DNA from 4 places in the Rhizobium sp. P2_G2 genome. Region 4 is predicted to be linked to each of the others. Evidence: predicted binding sites of a transcription regulator. Region 4 holds the regulator's gene; each other region holds the start of a gene.
What was found. Region 4 encodes LexA, which represses DNA repair genes until DNA is damaged. Its sites were predicted from a motif close to TGTTCNNNNTGTGTTCNG; they were not measured.

Region 1 (2,200 bases), on a different contig from region 4:
CTCTGGTTGACCTCGTCGACTTCAAAAGCCGGATCATGTTCATACTGCTTGATGTCATGACCGAACTTGGGGTCATAACGAATGCTCCAACCTGGCTCCTTGGCGGACTTATATAGCGAAGGCACACCGTTCTTCCCCGCAATCCGCGCGAAGCTCCGGCTCACCTTGGACCAGTTTCCAAGGTCATTCTCGATGCCGCGGCCAAAGTTCCCGTTGCAAGCGTCGCATTCGTAATAGCTAAATAGCACCTTATTTCCCAAGAGCTCGGGAATCGCGTGCGCCTTGTGACGAAACGTCACCTCGGGTTTCTGACGATTACAAAAGCGGCAGACGCGGTGTTCCTTACTACCCACGAAAAGCTTTTGGCCTGGCCGTAGGAAAAGCGGCGTCGCCAGAGCATAACGAGATGTGTAAAATGAGATCGCTTTCTGATGCGTCTCATCGAACGGGTTCAAGGACATTGGGTCATCCGGATTTAAGAACTGGCCGCAATGTGGGTTCAAGGGCCTTCCTCTAGAATAGGCAGATCAGCATTTTCCAATGGCGATGTCACTCCGCGCCCACAGCCGAATCGGCTGCAGCCGCCGAATTCTAATGAATACCGCGAGACAAAATATTTCGTCCGTCCGGCAAACTCATCTTAAACCAGCCTCAGATTCCTCGACGATGCGGTTGTCGGCATCGCTCAGGATCATCACGGGAGCGAGTGGGCTTCGTCCCGGCGGGATCAATGCGGCATACCTCGACTTCCCAACCGCTTGATAGCCTGCTCAAGCGGCCGCTGACCGTTGCAATAGCCCGATGTTGTCCCGATACGTTCGCGCGCAACAGAAAATAAACGAGTATGGCAACCGGCTCTTCAAACCCACATCGGATTCGCCAATCTCCCCAAACACCGCTATTTCCATCCCTTGGAAAATGCTATATGTTCTCTTTTTGTTCTATTCGGCTCAATGATGAAAACCCGCGATTCGTGGAGGAGAAAAGGTTGATGTCTGGGGAAGGCCGCGATCGAAAATCCCCTCTCGGCGCTCCCGCTGAGCTCTGTCTCGGTAACACTCCTCGACAGGAGTGACTATCGTGTTTGACGATTTCACAACTCCTACCGATGCACCTAGTCAGGGGTCGGACCATAATCATCGTATAGTGGCTGTGCAGCCGCCCCAGCGAAAAATCATTCACATCGATATGGACGCCTTCTACGCGTCCGTTGAACAGCGGGACAATCCCAACCTGCGTGGCAAGCCTATTGCGGTCGGCCATGGAGAAGCCCGTGGTGTGGTGGCTGCCGCGAGCTACGAGGCCCGCAAATTCGGTGTTCATTCGGCGATGCCGTCTGTGACCGCAATACGCAAATGCCCAGACCTCATCTTTGTCAAACCTCGTTTTGATGTCTACAAAACGGTTTCAAATCAAATTCGAGAGATCTTTGCCGAGTACACGTCGCTCATCGAGCCGCTCTCGCTCGACGAGGCCTACCTCGATGTAACCGAAAACCACAAGGATATCGACATCGCGACAACAATCGCCGAGGAAATCCGCGCCAAGATCAGGGAGGTCACTCGTCTGACGGCCTCTGCCGGCGTCAGCTACAACAAGTTCCTGGCAAAGATGGCAAGCGATCAACGAAAACCCGATGGCCTATTCGTGATTACGCCAAAAAACGGTCCGCGGTTTGTGGAAGTGCTGCCGGTGAATAAATTTCACGGGGTCGGGCCAGCCACGGCCGAACGAATGAGACGACACGGGATTGAGACTGGCCTTGACCTAAGATCAAAATCACTTGGTTTCCTGCAGCAACATTTTGGCAAAAGCGGTCCCTATTTCTACGGGATTGCCCGCGGGATCGATGGTCGCGAGGTTCGGGCTGACCGAGAGCGAAAATCGGTTGGCGCCGAAGATACGTTCATGGAAGACATTGATCGGATAGACTTCGCGCGCGATGAGCTCCCACCATTGATCGAGAAAGTGTGGCGCCATTGTCAGTCACACAGACTGAGCGGAAAGACAGTAACACTCAAGGTCAAATATTCCGATTTTGAGCAAGCGACCCGCAGCCGCACCGTGAACGTACCGGTCTCGTCTGGCGAAGACATCCTCGAAATTGCCAATCAGCTATTGACGACCGTCGCCCCGTTCAGAAAGCCGGTGCGGCTTCTCGGTGTAACGCTTTCGTCTCTCACACCAATTGCCAGCGTGG
Region 2 (2,200 bases), on a different contig from region 4:
ATGTCGAAGACCATCGCCAAGATGATCAAGGATGATGGCGGCATGCACAAGATCACCACGGTGGGCGGCTGCGTGCTGACCGCGATGAAGAAGGGCAAGACGATCATGCTCAAGGATGAGACGGGCGGCGTCGCCACCGTCACCATTGCCGACGTCCAGCAATCGAACGGCGTCATCCACGTCATCAACAAGGTGCTTTTGCCGAAGGCGTGAGCGCTCGCGCCCAGGCCAACTCACGCCGTCCGGTGCATCCAGCCCGGGCGGCTTTTTATCAGAGAGACAGCGTCCTGATCAGAGCCGCGCGCATTTCCTCTATGCCCTCGGCCTTTTCCGAAGAGGTCGTGAGGATTTCCGGATAGGCGGCCGGATGCTTGGCGAGCTTCGCCAGCGTATCCGTCATAAGTGCCGGGATCGCGCTTGGCTTGATCTTGTCGGTCTTCGTCAGCGCGATTTGGTAGGAGACGGCCGCCTTGTCGAGCAGGTCGAACACCTCGTCGTCGTTCTTCTTGATGCCATGGCGGCTGTCGATCAGGACATAGACGCGCTTCAGCGTCGAGCGCCCGCGCAGATAGTCGAAGACCAGCTTAGTCCAGGCATCCACCTGGGCCTTCGGCGCTTCGGCATAACCATAGCCGGGCATGTCGACCAGCGCACACGGCGGCAGGTCGCCGACCTCGCCCGAAAAGCCATCCGGTACGAAATAGTTGAGCTCCTGCGTGCGCCCCGGCGTATTGGAGGTGCGCGCCAAAGCACGCTGTCCGGTCAGCGCATTGATCAGCGACGACTTGCCGACATTGGAACGGCCGGCAAAGGCGATCTCGGCCGGGCCTTCCGGCGGCAGGAATTTCATTGCCGGCACGCCGCGGATGAAAATCCAGGGCCGCGTGAAGATGCGGTCGAGCGGCTTTGCGTTGTCGGTCATGTTCGTTATCCGGTTTAAAGGCGTTCCGCTTTTCGGGTTTTGGCGGGAAAGTCAAGCGCTGCGCCGGAAAGAGCGCGAAAGATGGAGGTGGAATGATAGATGGCTGTCCAGAGGTCGATTTTGAAAATTTGACACTACAGCGAAATTTGTTCCTCTTTTGTTCTAAGTCTTGTTATATGGTGTTAATGCAAAACATTGGATGGAGGCTTAAATGCTAAGCAATACGAATGAAGCTTTCGTAAGCAAAAAGCACTTCTCGGGCAGCAAGATCATTCTGATTGCCCAGCCCCAGGAACGCATTCTGGACCTGATCCGACAAACAACAGGCGATCTTTGCAACCGGCATGGATTGAAAGGCCGACCCCGGCCTGACGATGTGCTGCATGTGTCGATCGCCGGCTTCGATCCGAGTTCGATAACGGAAGACGAGCTATGTCATCTATTGTCGAGATTGGAGTTCGACGAATTCGATATCTATTTTGACCGTGCCGCAAGCTTTCAGGGATCCGACGGGAAACCGTTGGTCCTTCACAGCGATAACGGTAATCAGGCGCTGGTCGAATTGGAGGGGTCGGTGAGCAAATTGCTCGAACCCCGTTTTGGTAAGCCGCACCGCCAAGCCTATAACCCACACATGACGTTGCTATACGACAAAGGAAAGATTGTTCCCCACAAAATCGAGGTGCCGGTCCAATGGCGCGTCCGTGAACTTCTGCTTGTCGAAAGCCTGCAGGGTCAGACAAAGTATCGCCTGATCTGCAAATTCCCCTGTCGCAGGCTCCACTAGCCCGTTAAGAACGCCGCTGAACAAAGTCTCGACCGGCTGTGGCTGCGCCATGATGAGATGGCCGACCAGAAAAATGGGGAGATGAAATGCCGGATGCTCAATCCGCACGCGGCGGGCCGCGCCGTTCAAGCTTCAGCCAGAACCGTGCGAACCTCTATATCGTCCTGGCGCCGCCAGAGCCGGTGGCGGCGCAGGTCACGGTTTTGGCTAATGACCTCAAGCAGCTTCGAAAGCTCAGGGGGAGATTGCGGCGTGAGGAGACATTTCATGTGACACTCGTGACCCTGCCTCGCCTGGAAGTACCGCCAAAACCCACGGACCGGATCATTGCCGCCATCGGCGCTGTCCTGTCGCAAATGCAGTTCGACCCAATCGAAATTTCGTTCGACCGGGTGGAGAGCTTTGACCACGGGTCGCGCCGCCCCATCGTACTCAGTTCAAGTCGACGCAATGAGGCGCTGGTGGAATTGGAAAGACGCCTGCATGAAAAG
Region 3 (2,200 bases), on a different contig from region 4:
GACTGGTCATAAGAGGTTCGACCTGATTGACATCACGGATCACGATCACGACGTCCTTGCCAGCGCCTACCCCTTGATGGAAAATGGCAATGGTCTTGAAGGCGTGCGGATCCCTCGACCGAACCTTGCGTAGGTTAGGCGGCGGAGCGAAACTGCCAGCGCATCGACCTTCTCACGAAGCCCGGCATAGGTCATGCGGACATCCTGATGGACGGAGATCAGCGCATCGACGTCAGGATAGCGGGCGCAGGTGGCATCGAAAAATTGCCCGATCGTCGCCTCGATCAGCGGATGGGACGTGTCTCCCCTTCCATGCGCCAGATCCGTCATGCCAACCGTTCATGGGTCTGCAAAGCGATGTGCCGGGCACGGGCTTGCTACCGCTCTGCACCTCCATCCCGGCCGGAGCTCCTCATCTCCGGTCGGTTCGGCCTCTGCCAGATGCTTGCGCCTTCGCCTCCGCGACGGCAATCATTTGCTTCGTCTACGGCTTGATCAGCCCGCCGAAATAGTCGAGCGCGTAGGCCTTCTGGCGGTCGACGAGGATGGCCTCGTGGCCATGGAAATGCGCCGCATCGCCCTCGCTACGATCGACATATGTTCCATGTTCGCCGGTCCATTCGAAACCGCCGAGAAAGCGTCCCTGCCTGTACATAGCAGACAGGGCTGCCTTGATGGTCGCGCCCGCGCGCTCGGCGTCGATCAGTTCCGGAAGCCGGATAGTGCCGTAATAATTCATCGCCCATATGGGCTCGCCGCGAAACCAGAGCACCTCCTGGCCGGCGAAATCGGTGCCGCCGAAATAGCTGTCGAGGTAGCTCCATTCCCCTTCCGACCATGTGAGGTCATGGGAACGGCGCCGGCTCGCGCTCACCGGTGTGCCGCCGCCGACATAAGTGGCAGCCTTGGCCCTGACGATGATGGAATTGAGTTCATCGGTCTGCATCGAAATTCCCCTTAGAAGTCGAACAAATAGGGAACGTATGCGGAGCGAAGTCAAGCCGGAATTTGCCGTAAGCCGAGACGGCATGTTCGCCGTGATAAGGCAGGATTGCCGCCGTCGTCGAGAGCGTGACATATTGTTTGTAAAATATATAAAAAAGATAGAAAATATGTTCTTATGTGGCTAAGGACGGTCCTCTATTTTCCAGCAGCAACCCGGCACATGGCTGGGCAATGAAATCGTGGAGATCGTATCGATGTCAAAATCCCTGAATACCCTTCTTGCTGCGCTTGCGCTGGTCGTGGGCATTGCCTCCAGTGCATCCGCTGGCGAAGTGCTGGATCGCGTCAAGAAGAACGGGGAGGTGGTCGATGCTGTCGTCAACGACTATCCACCGTTTGCCTATCTCAACGACAAGAACGAGTTGGACGGTTTCGACATCGATGTTGCCAAGGCCCTGGCCGCCAAGCTGGGCGTCAAGCTTCGGCTGGAAACGCCGGGCTGGGAAACGATCATCGGCGGCCGCTGGGCCAATCGCTGGGATATCGCCATCACCTCGTCGACGCCGACCGAGGAGCGGGCCAAGGTCGTCAACTTCCCGGTCAATTATTATAGCGTTCCGGCCGTACTGGTCGTCAACAAGGATGAGACGTCGATCAAATCGATCGCCGATATCGCCGGCAAGCGCGTCGGCGTCGGCACGGGCTCGTCCTATGAAGCCTATCTCAACAAGAAGTTCTCCATTCCCGGGCAGCCGGCCATCAAATTCCCGTTCGGCGATGTCCAGATTGTTCCGGGCGACGAGACCGTCAATTTCCAGAATCTGGCGCTCGGTCCCGGCGTTCGCCTGGATGCCATCGTCGCCTCTCTCGGCACGGCGCAGGGCCAGATCGATGCCCAGGYCAAGCTGAAAGTGCTCGGTGCGCCGCTGTTTGCCGAGCCGAATGCAGTGGTGACCGACAAGGGCGATCCTGAATGGGATGCCGAGGTCAAGCGCGTGATCACCGAATTGCAGCAGGACGGCACGCTCGCCAAGATTTCCGAGAAGTGGTTCAAGACGGATATCACCAAATATGCCTTCTGACGGCGAGCAGGCATTGCGAAGCGGTTCGCTGACGAAGGCGCTGCCGCTTCGCCTGAAGCTCAGCCGGCGCCCGTTCTGGTTCAAGGTGCAGATGGTCTGGCTTGTGCTGGTCGGCTTGCTGTTTTTCGGCTTCTATCGCCTCGGCCTCGATTTTGACCTCATCCGGCAGAAGC
Region 4 (2,200 bases):
TGCCGCGATCGGCGAGGGCGCCAAGGTCAATCATCTGAGCTATATCGGCGATGCCATCATCGGCGCGCGGGCGAATATCGGCGCCGGCACGATCACCTGCAATTATGATGGCTTCAACAAGTTCGAAACCCGGATCGGCGCCGACGCATTCATCGGCTCGAACAGTGCACTTGTCGCACCGGTGACGATCGGGGCAGGGGCGCTGACCGCCTCCGGCAGCGTGATCACCGAGGATGTTCCGGATGGCGCCGCCGGCTTCGGCCGCGCCCGTCAGGTCAACAAGGAGGGCTATGCGATCGCGATCATGGCGCGCAACAAAGCGCTCAAGGAATCAAAGAAGAAGAAATGATATTAAGCCGACGCAGGCGAGGCTGCTCGCCGCGCGTCAACCGATCGCCGCTTGTCAGTGATAGCGGCGGATGAGTCCGACCAGCTTGCCCTGGACCTTGACGCGATCCGGCCCGAAGATGCGAGTTTCGTAAGCCGGATTCGCGGCCTCAAGCGCAATGGAAGCCCCTTTGCGGCGGAAGCGCTTGAGCGTCGCTTCCTCGTCGTCGACGAGCGCTACGACGATGTCGCCCGGGCTCGCCGTGCTGCCGTTGCGGATGATCACCGTGTCGCCATCGAGGATGCCGGCCTCGATCATCGAATCGCCTTTGACCTCGAGCGCATAATGTTCGCCGCTGCCGAGCATGCCGGCCGGGACGGAAATATCGTGGGTGATGTTCTGGATCGCCGAAATCGGCACACCGGCGGCGATGCGGCCCATAACAGGGATTGCCACCGCTTCACCGGAGTTCTCGTTGGCTGCCGGCTTCGGCGCGGGCGCCGGCTGCACCTTGCCGAGCGAGCCTTCGATGACGCTTGGATTGAAACCCTTCTGCGGCGGCTTGATGCTCGGCGAATAGGCCTCGGGCAGCTTGATGACTTCGAGCGCCCGGGCACGGTTGGGAAGCCGGCGAATGAAACCACGCTCCTCCAATGCCGTGATCAACCGGTGGATGCCGGACTTCGAGGCCAAATCGAGCGCATCCTTCATCTCATCGAACGAAGGGGGCACGCCGGACTCCTTCATCCGCTCATGGATGAACAGTAGAAGTTCCTGTTGTTTTCTCGTCAGCATGGACGTCCCCTTGGGAATCGTGAAACAAATCTCGAACAAACACTATATGTTCCATGTATGTTCCGCAAGGGTTTTAAATATGGTTAACGCGTGGAGGCGCGAAAGATATTTCGGAATGGCTGTCAGAGCTATTCTGGAATGAAAATGGCAACGCACCTTTGTTTTCAAAGGATAATTCGCGGAAAAATAGTGTTACCAATCGCCAGATTGAGCAACACCAAATTCTTCATTCCAGGATAAATATTAAGTCATTGTTTTAAATTAGTTTATTGAGCAACTAGCGGAATTGGTGAACGGAGCATTCTGGCGATTGAGCAACAGATTGAGCAACCCTAGATAATACGCTCGTCCTCCCACCACGGCGGAGGCGGAGCATCGAATTCACCTACGGCATACTCGGTGACCAGTGCTTTGTAGATGTCCTGAGGCTTGATCAAACCGGATTTCAGCCATTTGTCCCGAGATGCCTTGATCCGAGTTACGTACTCACCGACCCAAATGTGGATCGTCGCTAGTTGGTCATCCGTCAACCCGCCAGCAAGCCTCCGGTCGGGTTCGGACTTGGAGTTTGCAAGCTCGTGACGCGTTGCGAGCAATGCTAGCCAGAGATCTTCCTTGTCAATCTCAAGGGGTTTGTCAGTAAGACCGTGTCGCCCGACCGTTTTGGGCTCTCCGCTGCCCGACATCAACCAGTCTAGGGAAACTGTACCTCCAGAGAGCATTTCGGATAGGTATTTTGCTGGCACTGACGCCCGGCGCCTCCATGCCGCAATGGTACTTCTTGATACCCCGAGATAGTCGGCAAGCTCTTGATCCTGCTTGAGATTCAATGCCTGCTTTGCTCTCGCGATTATACCGACGACATCCATGGTGCACAAAATGTCACTTTTCTGTTTGACTAGTGACAAAATGTAACTTACATATTGTCACATGACTAATGTGCACAGGGCGATTTGCAATGCAAGTGGCTGAACGATTTGATTATCCCACGGTGCGCGCCGCCTTTATCATTCGCGGTACCTCTTTTTCCCGCTGGTGCTTAGAAAACGGCGTCTCCAGGGCGTGGGCAATCGCGGT

Region 1: the regulator LexA is predicted to act here: its motif matches at 927-944, upstream of dinB (DNA polymerase IV).
Region 2: the regulator LexA is predicted to act here: its motif matches at 1,070-1,087, upstream of AC1D06_RS02755 (2'-5' RNA ligase family protein).
Region 3: the regulator LexA is predicted to act here: its motif matches at 965-982, upstream of AC1D06_RS32350 (DUF5680 domain-containing protein).

What each region holds. Positions count from the first base shown of each region.
Region 1 covers NZ_JBFUFF010000093.1:6,085-8,284, forward strand. Annotated here, with positions in the region: gene AC1D06_RS34430 (HNH endonuclease) at 1-461, opposite strand, end outside; gene dinB (DNA polymerase IV) at 1,153-2,200, shown strand, end outside.
Region 2 covers NZ_JBFUFF010000002.1:86,689-88,888, forward strand. Annotated here, with positions in the region: gene AC1D06_RS02745 (fasciclin domain-containing protein) at 1-213, shown strand, start outside; gene yihA (ribosome biogenesis GTP-binding protein YihA/YsxC) at 272-922, opposite strand; gene AC1D06_RS02755 (2'-5' RNA ligase family protein) at 1,134-1,709, shown strand; gene AC1D06_RS02760 (2'-5' RNA ligase family protein) at 1,796-2,200, shown strand, end outside.
Region 3 covers NZ_JBFUFF010000079.1:6,620-8,819, reverse strand. Annotated here, with positions in the region: gene AC1D06_RS32360 (LacI family DNA-binding transcriptional regulator) at 1-26, shown strand, start outside; gene AC1D06_RS32355 (hypothetical protein) at 67-330, opposite strand; gene AC1D06_RS32350 (DUF5680 domain-containing protein) at 485-946, opposite strand; gene AC1D06_RS32345 (transporter substrate-binding domain-containing protein) at 1,200-2,027, shown strand; gene AC1D06_RS32340 (amino acid ABC transporter permease) at 2,017-2,200, shown strand, end outside.
Region 4 covers NZ_JBFUFF010000062.1:39,354-41,553, forward strand. Annotated here, with positions in the region: gene glmU (bifunctional UDP-N-acetylglucosamine diphosphorylase/glucosamine-1-phosphate N-acetyltransferase GlmU) at 1-349, shown strand, start outside; gene lexA (transcriptional repressor LexA) at 404-1,123, opposite strand; gene AC1D06_RS29380 (helix-turn-helix domain-containing protein) at 1,456-1,992, opposite strand.